Linked DNA regions of Dinoroseobacter shibae DFL 12 = DSM 16493. The protein of the gene in region 1 interacts with the protein of each later gene in a pairwise test. Links are inferred from orthologs where the notes say so. Each region holds a gene or a part of one and is shown in the gene's direction. Other genes may lie near its edges. The genes, in order: odhB and lpdA.

What was found.
Region 2: the proteins of odhB (region 1) and lpdA interact in binary tests that used the Escherichia coli proteins (3 or more experiments, as listed by UniProt). The link is inferred for Dinoroseobacter shibae DFL 12 = DSM 16493 from one-to-one orthologs.

Annotation. Positions count from the first base shown.
Region 1 is NC_009952.1:3,033,826-3,044,368, forward strand. What follows is about bases 5,029-7,894. They hold odhB (2-oxoglutarate dehydrogenase complex dihydrolipoyllysine-residue succinyltransferase), read left to right. Parts: upstream 5,029-5,649; coding sequence 5,650-7,140; downstream 7,141-7,894. Other genes in these bases: DSHI_RS14625 (2-oxoglutarate dehydrogenase E1 component), read left to right, coding at 5,029-5,645; DSHI_RS14640 (MAPEG family protein), read left to right, coding at 7,414-7,803; lpdA (dihydrolipoyl dehydrogenase), read left to right, coding at 7,894-7,894. Also shown: DSHI_RS14605 (hypothetical protein), read left to right, coding at 1-410; DSHI_RS14610 (hypothetical protein), read left to right, coding at 407-955; DSHI_RS14615 (hypothetical protein), read left to right, coding at 1,045-1,491; sucD (succinate--CoA ligase subunit alpha), read left to right, coding at 1,611-2,492; more of DSHI_RS14625, read left to right, coding at 2,682-5,028; more of lpdA, read left to right, coding at 7,895-9,288; DSHI_RS14650 (NAD-dependent succinate-semialdehyde dehydrogenase), read right to left, coding at 9,383-10,543. UniProt on the Escherichia coli protein: E2 component of the 2-oxoglutarate dehydrogenase (OGDH) complex which catalyzes the second step in the conversion of 2-oxoglutarate to succinyl-CoA and CO(2).
Region 2 is NC_009952.1:2,069,109-2,079,743, reverse strand. What follows is about bases 3,284-6,241. They hold lpdA (dihydrolipoyl dehydrogenase), read left to right. Parts: upstream 3,284-3,870; coding sequence 3,871-5,613; downstream 5,614-6,241. Other genes in these bases: DSHI_RS10015 (sulfotransferase family protein), read left to right, coding at 5,873-6,241; aceF (dihydrolipoyllysine-residue acetyltransferase), read left to right, coding at 3,284-3,858. Also shown: aceE (pyruvate dehydrogenase (acetyl-transferring), homodimeric type), read left to right, coding at 1-2,502; more of aceF, read left to right, coding at 2,584-3,283; more of DSHI_RS10015, read left to right, coding at 6,242-6,805; DSHI_RS21390 (hypothetical protein), read left to right, coding at 6,911-8,629; DSHI_RS10005 (type I polyketide synthase), read left to right, coding at 9,196-10,635. UniProt on the Escherichia coli protein: Lipoamide dehydrogenase is a component of the glycine cleavage system as well as of the alpha-ketoacid dehydrogenase complexes.

The DNA of each region.
Region 1 (10,543 bases):
GCGCGTATGACGCGATCATCCAGACGGGTATGTCCGCCGAACTGACGGAACGAGTCCTCGCAAACCCCGAACTCATGAACGATCCGGCATTCCTTGCGCAAATGGAGCGGGAGATGAACGCCGCGGAGATGCCGGATATGCGGGTCGCTGACACGGCGATCGGAGCTGCCTTGGCGCAACAACTCGCACAGGAACCCGGGGTGAGTATCTCGGGCGGCGCGATGCCTCTTACCGCGCTGGAAACTTATGCCGCACCGCTTTTTGGCGACCATGCCGATGTCTCAGCGCAGAACTACCACGCTTTCGCAATCGAAACCCGCTTCGAAAACGTGCCCGTCCATGCCATCGCCGAAGTACAACATGGCGGCCTCTGGATCGGGCTGAGCCACACGATCGGGAGCGGACAATGACTCGCTGGGCCATGATCGTGACGGCGGCCCTGGCGGCATCCCCTGCTCCGGCAGTGACCCCGCTCGAGGCAGCGGCTGCGAACGTGCGACTGGGCTTGCAGCTGTGCATTTCCAACGGCCGGGTGCCGGAGGCCGCGATTGCTGCGTTTCAGGCCGCGGGCTTCTCCTACGAGATCGAGGATTTCGGCGGTGGCCCGACGGATATCCTGCATTGGTTCTACGCCCCGGGCAACACCGCACATATCGCAGTGATCGGCGATCCCGCGCGCCCGGAATGCCGAGTCACCACCGAGCAGTTCGGTGTCACGCATGGCGTGCCCTTCGTGGGCCAGGTGCTGGGGCAGCTTTACCCGGGCTTTTTCGAGCCCGGCAATATGGAGAACACGCCGCCCATCGTGCCAGGCGGAGCCAACCCGAGTTACCGCAAGTGCACCGGATTTGTCGGCTGGAACGGACAGCGCCCCATCGTCATCGAGATCGGCAATGCCGGCCAGGATCCGGTCTGCGTCGAAGATGGCACCATGCAAGTGATGGTGATGTTGTGATCCGGCGCGCGCTCATCTCTGGGCTCATGGCCCTCGGGTTGACGGGTCCCGCGACTGCATTGACCATGCAGGAGGCAGCCGCGATCAACATGGAACTGGCGTTTCGCCTGTGCGATGTGCGCGGCGTTGAGGCCTGGCTCAACGGCCTGCGCGCAGCCGGGTTCGTCGAGACCGTCGTCCATGAAGGCGGGCCAGATGTCACCCATACCTTTCGCGCCCCGGCCGATACGGTAGTGGTGGAGGTCTACTACGGCAATTTACCTGCCGAGTGCCGCATCTTCTCGAACCATATCGGCGTTACTGCCGTGTCGCAGATGCTCGACCGGCTCATTCCTCAAATGCGTCCCGGTTATATCCGGGGCGCGGACACCGGTCCGGTCGATGCGCGCACGGGTCGCCCTGTCCAATGCGTGTTCTATGACGAACCGAACAATGAAATCGGGCAGCGCATCGGCGTTGTTAGTGCCCGCGACCAGTCCAGCCAACCCTGCGTCGAGGATGGCACCAGCAAACTCTACAGCATTCCCAAGGTTTGAGGACGGAATGCACTTGATCCCGCTTCGATCTCCAAAGGCCCGCAACCGGGTCGCCCCCACCGAAACACCCGTCGGCCCCGCGTCGGCGACACTGCAATAAACGACCCGAAGGACACCCAATGGCCGTACTTATCGACGAAAACACCAAGGTTATCTGCCAAGGCTTCACCGGCAGCCAAGGCACCTTCCATTCCGAGCAGGCGATCGCCTACGGCACCAAGATGGTCGGCGGGGTGACCCCGGGCAAGGGCGGCCAGACCCACCTGAACCTGCCGGTGTTCAACTCGGTCCACGAGGCCAAGGCCGTGACCGAGGCGAATGCCACCGTGATCTATGTCCCGCCGCCCTTCGCCGCCGACTCGATCCTGGAGGCGATCGATGCCGAAATGGAAGTGATCGTCTGCATCACCGAAGGTATCCCGGTGCTGGACATGATGAAGGTCAAGCGCGCGCTCGAAGGCTCCGCCAGCCGCCTGATCGGGCCGAACTGCCCCGGTGTGATCACGCCGGATGCCTGCAAGATCGGCATCATGCCCGGCCATATCCACAAGCGCGGCACCGTGGGCGTGGTCTCGCGCTCCGGCACGTTGACTTACGAGGCGGTGAAACAGACCACCGACGTGGGGCTGGGCCAGTCCACCTGCGTCGGCATCGGGGGCGACCCGATCAAGGGGACCGAGCATATCGACGTGCTGGAATGGTTCCTTGCCGATGACGAGACCGAGAGCATCATCATGATCGGCGAGATCGGTGGCTCCGCCGAGGAAGAGGCCGCGCAATTCCTCGCCGACGAGAAGAAGCGCGGCCGCTGGAAGCCCACCGCGGGCTTCATCGCGGGCCGCACGGCCCCGCCGGGTCGCCGCATGGGCCATGCAGGCGCAATCGTCGCCGGCGGCAAGGGCGGCGCCGAGGACAAGATCGAAGCCATGCAGAGCGCGGGCATCGTGGTGGCAGAGAGCCCGGCGGGCCTAGGCGAAGCCGTGCTCAAGGCGATCGGCTGACATGGGCCACTGCGCCCGACATACCGCACACGGCACGTCCCCTTCGGGGGGCGTGCGCGATGCTTTCAAACGGGACGGCGGCGCTGCCTCGTTTCAAGGCATCGGCGCCGCACCCCGCGGCACCGACAGATCACCACGGGCCCACACGCGCGATGCTGCGGACCCACGCCCAAGTGAGGGGGGACACCAATGACCGACCAATCTCCGAACGACCTCTTCCATGCCTCGAGCTTCATGCAAGGGCACAACGCGGCCTACCTTGAGCAGCTCTATGCCCAGTATGCCAACGATCCCAACGCGGTCGACGCCGCCTGGGCGGAGTTCTTTCGCGCGCTCGGGGATGCCGAGCTCGACGTGAAGGCCGAGGCACAGGGCCCGTCCTGGGCGCGCCGCGACTGGCCGCCGACCCCGAATGACGACCTGACCGGCGCGCTGACGGGCGAATGGCCCGCCGCCCCGGTGACCGAGACCAAGGCCGCCGGCGAGAAGATCGCCGCCAAGGCCGCCGAGAAAGGCATCCAGGTGTCCGACGACCAGATCAAGCGCGCGGTGCTCGACAGCATCCGGGCGCTGATGCTGATCCGGGCCTACCGGATCCGGGGGCATCTGGCCGCGGATCTCGACCCGCTGAACATGCGCGATGAAAACCTGCAGCCGGAGCTCGACCCGAAATCCTACGGCTTCACCGATGCCGACATGGATCGACCGATCTTCATCGACAACGTGCTGGGGCTGCAGGTCGCCTCGATGCGCCAGATCGTCGAGATCGTGAAGCGGACCTATTGCGGCACCTTCGCGCTGCAATACATGCACATTTCCGATCCCGAACAGGCCGGGTGGCTCAAGGAGCGGATCGAAGGGTTCGGCAAGGAGATCGCGTTTACCCGCGAGGGCCGGAAGGCGATCCTGAACAAGCTGGTGGAGGCCGAGGGCTTCGAGAAGTTCCTCCATGTGAAATACATGGGCACCAAGCGCTTCGGGCTGGATGGCGGCGAGGCGCTGGTCCCGGCGATGGAGCAGATCATCAAGCGCGGCGGCAGCCTGGGGGTCAAGGAAATCGTCATCGGAATGCCCCACCGCGGCCGCCTGTCGGTGCTGGCCAACGTGATGTCGAAGCCCTACCGCGCGATTTTCAACGAATTCCAGGGCGGATCGTTCAAGCCCGAGGATGTCGACGGCTCGGGCGACGTGAAATACCATCTCGGCGCGTCGTCGGACCGGGAATTCGACGGCAACACGGTGCACTTGTCGCTGACCGCGAACCCCTCGCACCTGGAGGCGGTGAACCCCGTGGTTCTGGGCAAGGCACGCGCCAAGCAGGATCAACTGGGCGATCCCGAACGGGTGGGCGTGCTGCCCATCCTGCTGCACGGGGACGCGGCCTTCGCAGGCCAGGGCGTGGTGGCGGAATGCTTCGCGCTGTCGGGCCTGCGCGGGCACAAGACCGGTGGCACGATCCATATCGTGGTGAACAACCAGATCGGGTTTACCACAGCGCCGCATTTCAGCCGCTCCAGCCCCTATCCCACGGACAACGCGCTGGTGGTGGAAGCCCCGATCTTCCACGTCAACGGCGACGATCCGGAGGCGGTGGTCCATGCGGCCAAGGTCGCGACCGAGTTCCGCCAGAAATTCCACAAGGACGTGGTGCTGGACATCTTCTGCTATCGCCGCTTCGGGCATAACGAGGGCGATGAGCCCATGTTCACCAACCCGATCATGTACAAGCGGATCAAGGGTCACAAGACGACCCTGCAGCTCTATACCGACCGGCTGGTCAAGGACGGGCTGATCCCCGAGGGCGAGATCGAGGACATGAAGGCCGCCTTCCAGGCGCATCTGAACGAAGAGTTCGAGATCGGCAAGGATTACAAGCCGAACAAGGCCGACTGGCTGGACGGGCGCTGGTCGCACCTGAACACCGACAAGGAAGACTACCAGCGCGGCCAGACCGCCATCAAACCCGAGACGATGGCCGAGGTCGGCGAAGCGCTGATCCGGGTGCCCGACGGGTTCCCGATGCACAAGACCATCGGACGGCTGCTGGACGCCAGGGCCAAGATGTTCGAGACCGGCGCAGGTTTCGACTGGGCCACGGCCGAGGCGCTGGCCTTCGGCTCGCTCCTGACCGAGGGCTACCCGGTCCGACTGTCGGGGCAGGATTCCACCCGCGGCACGTTCTCGCAGCGCCATTCGGGCATCGTGAACCAGGAGACCGAAGAGCGCTACTATCCGCTGAACCACATCCGCGAGGGCCAGGCGCGCTACGAAGTGATCGACAGCGCCCTGTCGGAATACGCGGTGCTCGGGTTCGAGTATGGCTATTCGCTCGCCGAGCCCAATGCGCTGACCATGTGGGAAGCGCAGTTCGGCGATTTCGCCAACGGTGCGCAGATCATGTTCGACCAGTTCATCAGCTCGGGCGAGCGCAAATGGCTGCGGATGTCCGGCCTTGTGATGCTGCTGCCCCACGGGTTCGAGGGCCAGGGGCCGGAGCACTCCTCGGCGCGGCTGGAGCGGTTCCTGCAGATGTCGGCGGAGGACAACTGGATCGTGGCGAACTGCACCACACCGGCGAACTACTTCCACATCCTGCGGCGGCAATTGCACCGGACCTTCCGCAAGCCGCTGGTCCTGATGACGCCCAAGTCGCTCCTGCGGCACAAGCTGGCGATCTCGAATGCCGAGGATTTCACCACCGGGTCGAGCTTCCACCGGGTGCTGTGGGACGACGCGCAGAAGGGCAACTCGGATACCACGCTGCGACCGGACGACAAGATCAAGCGTGTCGTGCTGTGTTCCGGCAAGGTCTATTATGACCTGCTGGAGGAACGCGACGCCCGCGGGATCGACGATATCTACCTGCTGCGTCTGGAGCAGTTTTATCCCTTCCCGGCGCTGGCCATGATGAAGGAGCTGGAGCGCTTCAAGGGCGCGGAGATGGTCTGGTGCCAGGAAGAACCCAAGAACCAAGGGGCCTGGACCTTCGTGGAGCCGAACCTCGAATGGGTGCTGAGCCGCATCGGCGCCAAGCATACCCGCCCGGTCTATGCCGGACGCGCGGCATCGGCGTCGCCCGCCACGGGTCTGGCCAGCCAGCACAAAGCACAACAAGCCGCGCTCGTGAACGAAGCGCTTACGATTGAGGGATAAGAATATGTCTGTAGAAGTCCGCGTCCCGACGCTGGGGGAAAGTGTCACCGAAGCCACGGTGGCCACCTGGTTCAAGAAGCCCGGCGATACCGTCGCGGTGGACGAGATGCTCTGCGAGCTGGAGACCGACAAGGTGACGGTGGAGGTCCCCTCCCCCGCCGCCGGCACCCTGGCCGAAATCGTCGCTGCCGAGGGCAGCACCGTGGGCGTCGATGCCCTGCTGGCCTCGATCGGCGAAGGCTCCGGCGCAGCGGCGGCCGAGGCGGCGCCGGCGGCCCCGAAAGCGGCCCCGGCCGAGAGCGGCGGCGAGAGCGTCGACGTGATGGTCCCGACCCTGGGCGAGAGCGTGACCGAGGCCACGGTGTCGACCTGGTTCAAGAAGGTCGGTGACACGGTTGTCCAGGACGAGATGCTGTGCGAGCTGGAAACCGACAAGGTGTCGGTCGAGGTGCCTGCCCCGGCGGCGGGTGTTCTGACCGAGATCCTGGCGCCCGAGGGCGCCACGGTGGAGGCCTCGGCCAAGCTCGCCGTGCTCGGCGGGGCCGGCGCGGTCGCGGCCCCTTCGGAACCGGCTCCCGCACCGGCGGCGCCCACCGCCCAGGGCAAAGATGTGGAGGACGCGCCCTCGGCCAAGAAGCTGATGGCGGAGAACAACCTTGCCTCTGGCGATGTTCAGGGCACGGGCCGCGACGGGCGCGTGATGAAGGGCGACGTGCTGGCCGCACTGGCCGCACCGAAAGCCGCCGCCCCGGCCCCGTCCGCCGCCCCGCGCGCCCCGGTGGCCGCCGAGGACGCGGCGCGCGAAGAGCGGGTCAAAATGACCAAGCTGCGCCAGACCATCGCCAAGCGCCTGAAGGACAGCCAGAACACCGCCGCGATGCTCACCACCTACAACGAGGTGGACATGACCGAGACCATGGCGCTCCGGAAAGAGTACAAGGACCTGTTCGAGAAGAAACACGGCGTTCGCCTAGGCTTCATGTCCTTCTTCACCAAGGCCTGCTGTCATGCCCTGAAGGAGGTGCCCGAGGTCAATGCCGAGATCGACGGCACCGACATCGTCTACAAGAACTTCGTCCATATGGGCATCGCCGCGGGCACGCCCCAGGGCCTCGTGGTGCCAGTGATCCGGGACGCGGACCGCATGAGCTTTGCCGAGATCGAGGCGGCCATCGCCGAAAAGGGCCGCCGCGCCCGGGACGGCAAGCTCAGCATGGCCGAGATGCAGGGCGGGACCTTCACGATCTCGAACGGCGGGGTCTACGGCTCGCTGATGTCTTCGCCGATCCTGAACCCGCCGCAGTCGGGCATCCTCGGCATGCACAAGATCCAGGACCGCCCGATGGTCATCAACGGCGAAATCAAGATCCGCCCGATGATGTACCTGGCCCTCAGCTACGACCACCGGATCGTGGACGGCAAAGGGGCGGTGACCTTCCTCGTGCGCGTGAAAGAGGCGCTGGAGGATCCCCGGCGGCTGCTGATGGATTTGTAACCCGTAGAGCGGGGCATCATGCCCCGCTCTTGTCTTCTGGGGGTAGAAATGAATCGAAAACTAGCCGGTGTCTTGGCCTTCGTGGCTTCGCTCATAATTGGATGGGTTTTCTCTCGGATCGTCTTGGCAGTGATGGTCGCCAATGCGCCCGCAGGAATGTCAGAGGGCGAGCGGCTTTCTTATTCCGGTATTGTTGGTCTGCTAAGCGGAGCGGTGGTTATCGCCTGCCTTTTCATCGGATCGCGCCTAATCAAACGACATTACGACGAATAAATGACCACCGAACTTACCGTCCTCGCCCTCGCCGCCCTGCTCCAGGTCGTGCAATTCATCCTCTACTCGGTCGCCGCCAATATCCAGGTGGGCCCCAAACGCGCCATGAGCCCAAGGGACGAACCGATCGTTTTGACCGGCCTTGCGGGACGGCTGCAGCGCGCGATGAACAATCATTTCGAGGGGCTCACCCTCTTCACCATCGCGGTGGTCGTCGTCACCCTCTCGGATCAGTCCACCCCGTTCACCGCGCTCTGCGCCCATGCCTACCTGATCGCGCGCATCCTCTATGTGCCCGCCTATGCCCAGGGCCTCGCCCCCTGGCGATCCGTCATCTGGATGGTCGGCTTCATCGCCACCGTGGTCATGCTGCTCTCGGCCCTTCTGTGACTTCATTTGTGCAAAAATACTCCGGGGGAGTCGCGCAGCGACGGGGGCAGCGCCCCCTCGACCCCGCCCGCCCCATGAAAGGACCTCACCATGGCAAGCTATGACGTTATCATCATCGGCTCCGGCCCCGGCGGCTATGTCGGCGCGATCCGCTGCGCGCAGCTGGGCCTCAAGACTGCCTGCGTGGAAGGGCGCGACACCCTGGGCGGCACCTGCCTGAACGTGGGCTGCATCCCGTCCAAGGCGCTGCTCCATGCTTCCCACCAAGTCCACGAGGCCGAGCACAACTTCGAGAAGATGGGCATCAAGGTGCCCGCGCCGAAAATCGACTGGAAAACCATGCTGGCCTACAAGGACGACGTGATCGGCCAGAACACCAAGGGCATCGAGTTCCTGTTCAAGAAGAACAAGGTCGACTGGCTGAAGGGCTGGGCCTCGATCCCCGAGGCGGGCAAGGTCAAGGTTGGCGACGAGACCCACGAGGCCAAGCACATCATCATTGCGTCTGGCTCCGAGCCTGCCTCGATCCCCGGCGCGGAGGTCGAGATCGACGAAAAGGTCGTCGTTACCTCCACCGGCGCGCTGGAGTTGGGCAAGATCCCCAAGCGCATGGTCGTGGTCGGCGGCGGCGTGATCGGGCTGGAGCTTGGCTCGGTCTATGCGCGGCTCGGCACCGAGGTCTCGGTGATCGAGTTCATGGACGGGATCACCCCGGGCCAGGACCTCGAGGTTGCCCGCCAGTTCCAGAAGATCCTCACCAAGCAGGGGCTGAAATTCATCACCGGCGCTGCAGTGCAGAAAGTGGCCGCGACCAAGAGCAAGGCCAAGGTCACCTACAAGATGCGCAAGGATGACAGCGAGGATAGCCTTGAAGCAGACATCGTGCTCGTCTCCACCGGGCGTAAACCGTTCACCGAGGGGCTCGGGCTCGACGCCCTGGGGGTGAAGATGACCGAACGGGGGCAGATCGCCACCGACGGCAGCTACCGCACGAATGTGCCCGGGGTCTATGCGATCGGAGACGTGATCGAGGGGCCGATGCTGGCCCACAAGGCCGAGGACGAGGGCATGGCCGTGGCCGAGATGATCGCCGGGCAGCACCCCCATGTGAATTACGGCGTGATCCCCGGGGTGATCTACACCCATCCCGAGGTCGCCAGCGTCGGCAAGACCGAGGAACAACTCAAGGCCGAGGGCGTCGCCTACAAGGTGGGCAAGTTCTCCTTCATGGGCAACGGTCGGGCGAAGGCCAATTTCGCCGCCGACGGGTTCGTCAAGCTGCTGGCAGACAAGGCAACCGACCGGATCCTCGGCGCCCATGTGATCGGCCCCATGGCGGGCGACCTGATCCACGAGGTCTGCGTCGCGATGGAATTCGGGGCGGCGGCCGAGGACCTGGCCCGCACCTGCCACGCGCACCCGACCTATTCCGAGGCCATGCGCGAAGCGGCCCTGGCCTGCGGCGACGGGGCGATCCACGCCTGACATCCGGGCATCGAGGCGCCGTAGGGCGCCTCGACCAAGCCGCTTGCAAGCGGCTTAAGCCCGTTCCAACGGGCTTGGCCCCGGCGGCGACCCGTCAGATCGACAGGCAGATGTATTTCATCTCGAGATACTCGTCGATCCCGTGGCGGGACCCTTCGCGCCCAAGCCCCGATTGCTTGACCCCGCCGAAGGGCGCCCCTTCGGTCGAGATGATGCCGGTGTTGATCCCGACGATGCCGTATTCCAGCGCCTCGGACACCCGGGTGATCCGGCCGATGTCGCGGGCGTAGAAATACCCCGCGAGCCCGAAGATCGTGTCATTGGCCATGGCGATGACCTCGTCCTCCTCCGTGAACCGGAAGAGCGGCGCGACCGGGCCGAAGGTTTCCTCCCGCGCCACTTTCATCTCCTGCGTCACGCCGGTCACCACCGTGGGGGTGAAGAACGTGCCGCCGAGGGGATGTGTCTCGCCCCCGGTCACGACCGTTCCACCCTTGGCGCGCAGGTCGTCGAGGTGATCCTGCACCTTCTCCACCGCGGGCATATTGATCAGCGGGCCGATGGTCACACCCTCGGCCGCGCCATCCCCGACCTTCAGCTCCTCCACCGCGGCGGCCAGCTTCTCGGCGAAGGCGTCATAGACCCCGTCCTGCACATAGATCCGGTTGGCGCAGACGCAGGTCTGGCCCGCGTTGCGGAACTTGCAGGCCATCGCCCCCTCGACCGCCTTGTCGAGATCGGCATCGTCGAACACGATGAAGGGCGCGTTGCCGCCCAGCTCCATCGAGCATTTCTTCACCTGATCGGCGGCTTGCGCCAGCAGGATGCGCCCCACCTGGGTCGAGCCGGTGAAGGTCAGCTTGCGCACGGTATGGTTCTCGCAGAATTCCTTGCCAATGGCCGAGGAATCACTGCTCGGCAGCACGGCGAAGAGCCCTGCAGGGATCCCCGCCCGTTCGGCCAGAACCGCCAGCGCCAGCGCCGAGAGCGGCGTGTCCTCGGCCGGTTTCGACAGGAAGGCGCAGCCGGCCGCCAGCGCCGGCGCGGCCTTGCGGGTGATCATGGCAATGGGGAAGTTCCACGGGGTGATCGCCCCCACCACGCCAATGGGCTGGCGGATCACCTGGATGCGCGCGTCCGGCAAATGACCCGGGATGGTCTCGCCATAGAGGCGCTTGGCCTCTTCGGCGAACCATTCCACGAAAGACGCGCCATACATCACCTCGCCCCTGGCTTCGGCCAGCGGCTTGCCCAT
Region 2 (10,635 bases), 970 kb from region 1 along the record:
TCGGCCACCACGCCCTACCAGAACACCATTCCCGCCGATGACCAGTACGACTTCCCCGGCGACCTGGAGATGGAATGGCGGATCCGCACCATCAACCGCTGGAACGCCATGGCCACGGTCGTGCGCCGCAACAAGGTCAGCTCGGAATATGGCGGGCATATCGCGTCCTTTGCGTCCTCGGCGGTGATGTATGACGTGGGTCTGAACCACTTCTGGCGCTCGAAATCGGCGATCCACGGTGGGGATCTCGTGTTCTTCCAGGGCCATGTGATCCCGGGGATCTATGCGCGGTCCTTCATGGAAGGCCGGATCAGCGAGGAGCAGCTGGAAAATTTCCGCTCCGAAGTCGACGGGTCCGGCCTGTCATCCTATCCGCACCCTTGGCTGATGCCGGACTACTGGCAGTTCCCGACCGTGTCGATGGGGCTCGGCCCGCTCATGGCGATCTACCAGGCGCGGTTCATGAAATACATGCACAGCCGGGGCCTCATCGACATGGCCGACCGCAAGGTGTGGTGTTTCCTGGGCGATGGCGAGATGGACGAGCCGGAAAGCCGGGGCGCCATTGACCTCGCGGTGCGCGAGGGGCTGGACAACCTGATCTTCGTGATCAACTGCAACTTGCAACGGCTCGACGGACCGGTGCGCGGCAATGGCAAGATCGTGCAGGAGCTGGAAGGCGACTTCCGCGGCGCGGGCTGGAACGTCATCAAGCTGCTCTGGGGCAAGGGTTGGGACGAATTGCTGGAGAAAGACGTCTCGGGCCGGTTGCGCCAGCTGATGGACGAGACCGTGGACGGCGATTACCAGACGTTCAAATCCAAGGACGGCGCCTATATCCGCAAGCATTTCTTTGGCAAGTATCCCGAGACCGCGGCGCTGGTCGAGGACTGGACCGATGAGCAGATCTGGGCGCTGCGCCGGGGCGGGCACGATCCGCAAAAGGTCTATACCGCGTTCAAGAAGGCGACCGAGACCAAGGGGCAGCCGAGCTGTCTGCTGGTCAAGACCGTGAAGGGTCACGGGATGGGCACGGCCGGCGAGGGCCAGAACACCACCCACCAGCAAAAGAAGATGAACGAGGAGCAGTTGCGCGCCTTCCGCGACCGGTTCAAGATCCCTGTCAGCGACGAGGATGTCGGCAAGGCCCCGTTCGTGGCGCTGAACAACGCGCAGAAGGCCTATATCCTGGAGCGGCGCAAGGAGCTGGGCGGCGAGTTCCCGAAGCGCGAATGGCGCGACACCCCCAAGCTGGAGATCCCTGCGCTGGAGGCGTTCGGCAAGGAGCTGAAATCCACCGGCACGCGTGAGATTTCGACCACCATGGCCTTCGTGCGGATACTGACGACGCTCTTGCGCGACAAGAACATCGGCAAGCAGGTCGTGCCGATCGTGCCGGACGAGAGCCGCACCTTCGGGATGGAAGGCTTGTTCCGCTCGGTGGGGATCTACAACCCGATGGGGCAGACCTACATCCCCGAAGACCGGGACCAGATGTCCTATTACAAGGAGAGCGAGACGGGACAGGTCCTGCAGGAGGGCATCAACGAGGCCGGGGCCATGGCCGACTGGATCGCGGCGGCCACGTCGTACTCCAACCACGGCGTGCCGATGATCCCGTTCTTCATCTACTACTCTATGTTCGGGTTCCAGCGGATCGGCGACCTGGCCTGGGCCGCGGGCGACAGCCGTGCGCGGGGCTTCATGCTGGGCGGCACCGCCGGGCGCACGACGCTGAACGGCGAGGGGCTGCAGCACGAGGACGGGCATTCCCACATCCTGGCGGGCACCATCCCGAACTGCATCAGCTACGATCCGACCTTCAGCTACGAGGTGGCGGTGATCGTCCATCACGGGCTCAAGCGGATGTATGTCGAGCAGGACGACGTGTATTTCTACCTGACGCTGATGAACGAGAACTACACCCATCCGGACATGCCGATGGGTGTAGAAGAGGACATCATCAAGGGGCTTTACCGGTTCTCGAAAACCGCCAAGCCGAACAAGAAGCATGTCAACCTGATGGGGTCGGGCACGATCCTGGTGCAGGCGATCAAGGCGGCCGAGATGCTGAAGGAAGACTTCGGCGTGACCTCGGACATCTGGTCGGCGACCTCGATGAACGAGCTGGCCCGCGACGGGCAGGATTGCGCACGGGCCAACCGGCTCGACCCCCTTGGAGATCAGAAGGTGCCGTTTGTCACGCAACAGCTTGAAGGGGTGACCGGACCGGTCATCGCGGCCACCGATTACATGAAGAACTATGCCGAACAGATCCGCGCGTTCGTGCCGCAGGACTTCACGGTCCTGGGCACCGACGGGTTCGGGCGGTCCGACAGCCGGGTCAACCTGCGCCGGTTCTTCGAGGTGGATTCCAACCACATCGCCGCCGCGGCCATGGTCGCGCTGCACAGGCAGGGGACCGTCACCGATGCGGTGCTGAAAAAGGCGCTCGCCCGGTACGAGATCGACAGCAACAAGCCGAACCCCCGTCTGGTGTGATCGGGACGCGTCCGTCCGGCCCGGCCTGCGCGCGGCGCGGGACAGGGCCGGCGGATGCCAGGGAATGAGAAGGACAAGACAATGGCAATCGAAGTAAACGTGCCCGATATCGGCGATTTCACCGATGTTCCGGTGGTCAGCATCCTGGTTTCGGTCGGCGATGTGGTCGCCGAAGAAGACCCCTTGCTGGAACTGGAGAGCGACAAGGCGACCATGGAAGTGCCCAGCCCCGTTGCGGGCAAGGTGGTCGAGATCAAGGTGGCCGAGGGCGATACCGTTTCCGAAGGTACGCTGATCATGATGATGGAGGCCGAAGATGGCGCGGCGGGCGCCTCGGAGCCGGCGCCTTCGGCACCAGCCGCCTCGGCGCCCGCGGCCCCGTCCGCTGCCGCGCCCGCGGCCCCCACCGACCCCAAGCCTGCGCCGGTGACCGATGCGGGCTTCGGCAAGGCCCATGCGAGCCCCTCGGTGCGGGCCTTCGCCCGGTCCCTGGAGATCGATCTGAGCAAGGTCAACGGCACCGGCCGCAAGGGGCGCATCCTGCGCGAGGATGTGACCGCCTATCTGAAATCCAGCACGGCGCCTGCACCCGCCAAGGGGGGGGCTGCGTCCGGGGGCATGGGTATTCCGCCGATCCCGGTGGTGGATTTCTCGAAATTCGGCCCGGTCGAGGACGTGGAGATGCCGCGGATCAAGAAGATTTCCGGCCCTGCGTTGCACCGGTCCTGGCTGAACATCCCGCACGTCACCCATAACGACGAGGCGGACATCACCGATCTCGACAAGTACCGCAAGGAGATGGACACCCAGGCCAAGGAAGACGGCTACCGGGTGACGCTTCTGTCTTTCGTGATCAAGGCGAGCGTCTCGGCATTGAAGACCCATTGGGAATTCAACAGCTCGATCCATCCCGACGGCGACAAGCTGATCAAGAAGGCGTTCTACAATATCGGCTTTGCGGCGGACACGCCCAACGGGCTGATGGTGCCGGTGATCAAGGATGCGGACCGCAAGGGGCTGGTGGAGATTTCCAAGGAGCTGATGGAGCTGTCGGCCAAGGCCCGTGCGGGTGAGTTGAAGGGGCCGGACATGCAGGGCGCGACCTTCACCATCTCGTCGCTCGGCGGGATTGGCGGGACGTCCTTCACGCCCATCGTCAACGCACCCGAGGTGGCGATCCTGGGCCTGACACGCTCGAAGATGGCGCCGGTCTGGAATGGCGAGGAGTTCGTGCCGCGCCTGATGCAGCCGCTCTCGCTGAGCTATGACCACCGGGCGGTGGACGGGGCCCTGGCGGCGCGGTTCTGCGTGACGCTCAAGACCCTGCTCGGCGATATGCGCAAGTTGATGTGGTAAGGAGACGGACCGATGGACATTAAAGTACCCGATATCGGGGATTTCACCGATGTGCCGGTCGTCTCGATCCTTGTGGCCGTGGGCGACACGGTGGCCGAGGAAGACCCGCTGATCGAGCTGGAGAGTGACAAGGCGACCATGGAGGTGCCGTCACCGGCCGCCGGTGTCGTCAAGGAGATCAAGGTGGCCGAGGGCGACAACGTCTCGGAAGGCACCGTGATCATGGTGTTCGAGAGTTCAGGCGCCGAAGAAGCCCCGAAAGGGGCTGATGAGGCCCCCGCAGCCGCCGCTGCCCCCGAGGCCGTGGCCGCGACCGGTACCGCGACCGGCCCGGGGGATGTGCATGGCGAGGTGGTGGTGCTGGGCTCCGGCCCCGGGGGCTACACCGCGGCGTTCCGGGCGGCGGATCTGGGCAAGAAGGTGGTTCTGATCGAGCGCTACCCGTCTCTGGGTGGGGTCTGCCTCAACGTCGGCTGTATTCCGTCCAAGGCGCTTCTGCATGTCGCCAAGGTCATCACCGAGGCTGAAGAGATGGGCGCGCACGGCGTCAGTTTCGGCAAGCCGAAGGTGGATCTGGACGAATTGCGCGCCTTCAAGGACAGCGTGATCGGTCAGTTGACCGGCGGCCTGAGCGGTTTGGCCAAGGGCCGCAAGGTCGAGGTCGTCACCGGCTATGGCAAGTTCACCGGGCCGAACATGATCGCGGTGGAAGGCGAGGATGGCGTCACGACGGTCAGCTTCGACCAGTGCATCATCGCGGCAGGCTCCGAGCCGGTGAACCTGCCGTTTCTGCCCGAGGATGACCGGATCATCGACAGCACCGGCGCGCTGGAGCTCAAGGACATCCCCAAGCGGATGCTGATCCTGGGCGGCGGTATCATCGGGCTGGAAATGGCCTGTGTCTATGATGCGCTGGGCTCGGACATCACCGTGGTCGAGTTCATGGATCAGCTGATGCCGGGGGCCGACAAGGACATCGTCAAGCCGCTGCACAAGCGGATCGAGGGCCGGTACGAGAACATCCTGCTCAAGACCAAGGTGACCGGGGTCGAGGCGCTCAAGAAGGGGCTGAAGGTCACTTTCGAGGACGCCAAGGGTGAGCTCACCACGGACACCTTCGACAAGGTGCTCGTGGCCGTGGGGCGCAAGCCGAACGGCGCGCTGATCGATGCCGAGAAGGCCGGGGTCGCCGTGGACGAGCGCGGCTTCATCGCCGTGGACAGCCAGCAGCGCACGGGTGTTGCGCATATCTTCGCCATCGGTGACCTGGTGGGCCAGCCGATGCTGGCGCACAAGGCGGTGCATGAGGGCAAGGTCGCGGCAGAGGTCTGCGCGGGTCACAACCGCCATTTCGATGCGCGGCTGATCCCCTCCGTGGCCTATACCGACCCTGAGGTCGCCTGGTGCGGCGTGACGGAGACCGACGCCAAGGCCAAGGGCATCGCCTACGAGAAGGGGGTCTTTCCCTGGGCGGCGTCGGGGCGGTCCCTTTCCAATGGCCGGTCCGAGGGGATTACGAAGCTGCTGTTCGACCCCGAGGACGACCGGGTGATCGGGGCCTGCATCGTGGGCACCAATGCGGGCGATCTGATCTCGGAGGTGGCGCTGGCCATCGAAATGGGCGCGGATGCGGTCGATCTGGGCCACACCATCCACCCGCACCCGACCCTGTCGGAGACGGTGAATTTCGCCGCCGAGATGTTCGAGGGCACGATCACCGACCTGATGCCGCCGAAGAAGAAAAAGGCCCACTAGGCTCTCTTAGGGTCAAGACCCGGACGCCGTGCCCCCCGGGGCGCGGCGTCTTGCGTTGGGGGTGCGGGGATTTGTTAACCGGGGCGTGCCAGAACCGGCAGTGCGGCGCGGTCCGGGCGCGCGGGGCTGCCACAGTTTGTCCCGTTTGCCGCGAATTCCGGTCCCGGCGCTTTGCGCAGCACGGGGGCTGTGGTTCTGTGCGTTTATCCAGGATTTTCGGTGCCCGGCCCCGGTGCGCCCCATTTCAGAGGTTGATTTCATGCCCGATCCCGTCGTTCTGCTTGGCCCCGGCCGCTCTTTCACGACCGTTGCCGCGGGGATGCTTGGCCAGCATCCGCAACATTACGGGATGCCGGAGCTGAACCTGGCCTTGGGCGACACGGTGGGGGAGTTTCTGGCCATGACCATGGGCGGTCGCAACGGGCTGGCCCACGGGATTGTGCGGGCCATGGCGCAGCTGGAGTTTGGCGAGGTCACCGCAAGGGGCGTGGAGGAGATGCGCGCCTTTCTGCACGCAAACCGGGACATGACCACGCGGGAGTTGATGGCGGCGCTCCAGGACATGGTGGCGCCGAAAGCGATCGTCGAGAAAAGCCCGGCAATCGCGGCGGATGCGCATTTTCCGTTCCGGCAGGAGCAGATCCTGCCCGGGGCGAAATACATCCACATCACCCGCCACCCGATGTCCGCCGGCCGGTCGATGATCGACGCGAAGTGGTACACGATGATCCTGCGCTCGCCCGTGGGCGACTCCTGGGACCGGCGCATGGACCCGCCGGTTCTGGATCCGCAGGTGCATTGGTTCGAGGCCCATGAGCGGCTGCTGAACTTCCTCGACACCATTCCGGCGGATCGGCAGATGCGGCTGCGCGGCGAGGACCTGCTGGCCGATCCCGACACCTGGCTGGCGCGGATCTGCGCCTGGCTCGGGGTGGATACGGGCCCTGCGGCGATCGAGGCGATGAAGCACCCCGAAACCTCGCCCTTCGCCCGGCCCGGGCCACAGAATGCCCAATGGGGGGGCGACCCGAGCTACCAGGACAACCCGGCCCTGCGGCCCTACACCATCAAGCCCGAGCGGCTGAGCGGGCCTTTGCCCTGGCGCGAGGATGGGGTCGGGTTCGCCGATCACGTGATCGAAATGGCGCAATTTTTCGGCTATGAGGATGGCGGGCCGGCGCAGGGGGGCTGAAACCCGCGTCGGGAAACCATTGGTTTGCAAATTCGTGTCAAACCGTGGTTGAGTTTGGCAGGCCCGGTCGGGACCTGACCACGCACGCATGAGAGGAACGGATCGGTGAGCACGGGATTCGAGGCGATAACGGCGCAGGTCAAGCTGGTGATCTGGGACCTGGACGAGACCTTCTGGCAGGGCACCTTGTCCGAAGGGGGCATTACGCCGATCCCGGCCCATGCAGAGATGATCAAGACGCTCGCGGATCGCGGGATCATGTCGTCGATCTGTTCCAAGAACGATTTCGACACCGCCAAGGCGGAGTTGGAGAGGCTCGGCGTCTGGGACTACATCGTGTTTCCCCATATCGACTGGACCCCGAAAGGCCAGGCGATCAAGACCATGCTGTCGGCCATGGGGTTGCGGGCGCCGAACGTGGTGTTTCTCGACGACAATCACATGAACCTCGAAGAGGCCGCGTTCTTCAACGAGGGGCTGATGTGCGTGGATGCGACCCAGCCGCTCGCCGGGCTGCTCGATCTGCCGCAGATGAAGGGCAAGGACGACCGCGCCCATTCCCGACTGGCCCAATACAAGATGCTGGAGACCAAGCAGGCCGCGCAAGCCGAGGGCGCGCTCGACAACATGGCGTTCCTGCGCCAATCGCAGATCCGGGTCGAGATCCTGACCGATCTGGAGCCGCATATGGACCGGGTTCTGGAGCTGATCAATCGCACGAACCAGCTGAACTTCACCAAGAATCGGGTGGAGACGCCGGAGGCGCGGGCGGAGTTGGACGCGCTCCTGGCAACCTCGGGGGTGCATGCGGGGCTGGTGCGGGTGACGGACCGCTACGGCGATTACGGGATCGTGGGCTTCTTTGCCGCGCGGGTGAAATACAGCGGCACAACCGTGCATCATTTCTGCTTTTCATGCCGGACGCTCAACATGGGGGTGGAGCAGTTCGTCTGGCAGCGGATCGGTGCGCCGGAATTCGACTTCAAAGGCCCGGTGGCAAGCCAGCTGGACGCAGGCGCGGAGGTGGACTGGATCGCGGAGGCGTCGTCGTCGGACCAGGTGTTTTCCGAGCAGGACGATCGGACCCTGTGCCTTGTCGGCGGGTGCGACCTGCTGCAGGTGTCGTTTTACTGCGGCACCAACCGGCATGAATTCGTCAACAAGGAGGATCGCGGATACCTCGTGCGCTATGACGATCCGGGGTTTTTCCTGAACCCGCGCAAGCCTTTGAAACATGATCAGACGTTGAAGAAGTTTCCCACCTGGTCCTGGCAGGACATGGAGGATCTTGATGTTGCCCTGGCGGACTCCGATGTCGTGCTGCTGTCGCTCTATTACGCGGTGCCGGGGGACACGTTCTTTACCTTCGGCGGCAAGGAGTGGGGCGGGGAATACCTGGTCAAGGTGCCGCCGCGCACGCTGAAGAAGTTCATCAAGTCCGACCAGGCGTTGTGGTTTGCCAAGTCCTTCTATCACCGGCGCTACACGCTGGAGGAGAGCCTTGAACTGACGCGCCGGAGCATGGAGCGGGCGATGAGCCTCGTGAAGCCGGACGCACAGGTCTTTGTGCTGACGGCGGCGACCAAGACCGGGATGCAGGCAGAGCGGACGGGCGAGATGCGCGCGGCCTATAACGCGATGTGCAAGGCGTTCTGCGCGGGCCACGCCCAGGCCCATCTGGTCGATCTGGACGAGGTCCTGCTGGAAGAGGATTTCCAGGACAGCGACCACTACACGCGCGCGGGCTATTTCAAGATCGCGAAATGCGTGAACGACTACATGGCCGACCAGTCGGGGGCCGCCGCGGATGTCGCGGCGGAGTAACACGCCTGTGCGGTCCGCTGCCGGGAAAGTGGCTCCCATGATGTGATTAATTCCTGGGCGCCTCGCGCAATTTGCTCGCTTCCTGTGCGCCCTCGGGGGGAGATTTCTTGACAAGGGTCAAGGCTATCCATCAAAGGGGGGCATGTGTGGGATCGAGTTTACGAATGCGTAACCTTTTACCGTCAGGCAGATCTGCAGAAGGAAAGGGGCCGCACGTGATCGGGACATGGGCGCGTTTTGGCCAAGTTGCAGCCTCTGTGCAGGTGCGAAACTTGATAGAATTGCGCCGAAGCGATAGGCTGTCAGGATTGGTTTTGCCAAGATATGCTGCATTGCAATATACGCGGGGCCTTCGGGCGCTGATGGAATTTGATCTTCGCGGGCGGTGGTCCGCTAACGTTGCGGTAACGCGCCGGTGGATAGACAGTCATGGTGCTGAAAGCGCGCAAGTGTGAGATGGGGGGTCTTCTGGCCCGTCCAAGGGTGTAGACAGAGCACGGTGGTTGCGCCCGACGAGCGGGGCAGAAGGCCGAGTATTTGTGAATTTCATTGTAGGAGTGACCTGTATGCCATTGACGAAGAGTGATTTTCTGATCTTCGCCAGTTCGGTTCCCAACAAGATCACTCCGGGGATTGCGATTTCCGCCAGCCGTGCGGGCCATTGGGGGATTCTCGACCTCGAGTTTGCGGATGCGGCTGCGCCAGCGGTTCGCCGGGCACTGACGGACGTCGCGGCCAAGGCCCGCGGACGCTGGGGGCTGAAGCTGTCCAGCGGATCCGCGGCGGAGTTTGTTGCAGGTGCAGCACAGTCCGTGTCGGAGCCCGCTTGTGTCATTCTCGTTCCCCAGGACGCGACCTCGCTCGCCTGCGCCGTGGACGCTGTGCGCGCCGCGGTTCCGGACGCAAGTGTTCTGGTGGAGCTCATCGATACCACCTTCCTCGCCGCGGCGGAGGCTGCCGGGGTCGACGGGGTCGTGGCCAAGGGGCACGAGGCGGGCGGACGGGTCGGGGACGAGACCACGTTCCTGCTGCTCCAGCGCTTGACGAAAGCAACCGATTTGCCGGTGATCGCGGCCGGCGGAGTGTCGGTCAACACGGCGGCCGCGCTGAAGGTGGCCGGGGCGCGGGGCATTCTGCTGGACTGGCCACTTTGCGCCTTCGAGGAGGCGGAGTTGCCCTCGCCGATGCTGCGCGCGATCACGCGGATGGATGGCAGCGAGACCAACTGTCTGGGCCAGGATTTCGGCGCCGGGCATCGGGTGTTCTGGCGGGCCGACCACAAGCCTGCGCGGGCGTTGGACATGCTCGACATTCCCGGCAGCGATCCGGTGGCGTTTCGCGCCGCGGTGAAGGCGGCGGTGAATGCCGACGATCCGGTCTGGCTCGTGGGGCAGGACGCGGCTTTTGCCGCCGGGCTCAAGGCGCGGTTCGGCACCTTGCCCGCGCTGCTCGACGGGCTCGCGGCGGGCGCCGAGGCGCTGGTGGCCCAGGCGCGCGCGACCACGCCGCTCGCCGAGGGCAGCCCCCTGACGGAGGTGACGGGCACGCGTTATCCCATCATCCAGGGTCCGATGACCCGGGTCAGCGATGTGGCGGAGTTTGCCGTGTCGGTGGCCGAGGGCGGGGCGCTGCCGTTTTTGGCGTTTGCGCTGATGCGCGAGGCGGAATGCGCTGCGCTGCTCGAAGAGACCAAGGCGCGGATCGGCGGCAAGCCCCTGGGCGTGGGGATCCTGGGGTTCGTGGACGACGCCTTGCGGGCCGAACAGACAGCGGTGATCGCCGCCCATAAACCCGATTTCGCCCTGATTGCGGGCGGACGGCCCGACCAGGCGCTGGCGCTGGAGGCCGAAGGCATCCCCACCTGGCTGCACGTGCCGTCGCCGGGGCTGCTGGCGCTGTTTCTCGAAAGCGGCGCGCGGCGGTTCATCTTCGAGGGGCGCGAATGCGGCAGCCATGTGGGCCCGCGGTCCAGCGCCGTTCTGTGGCAGCAGGCCATCGACGCGCTG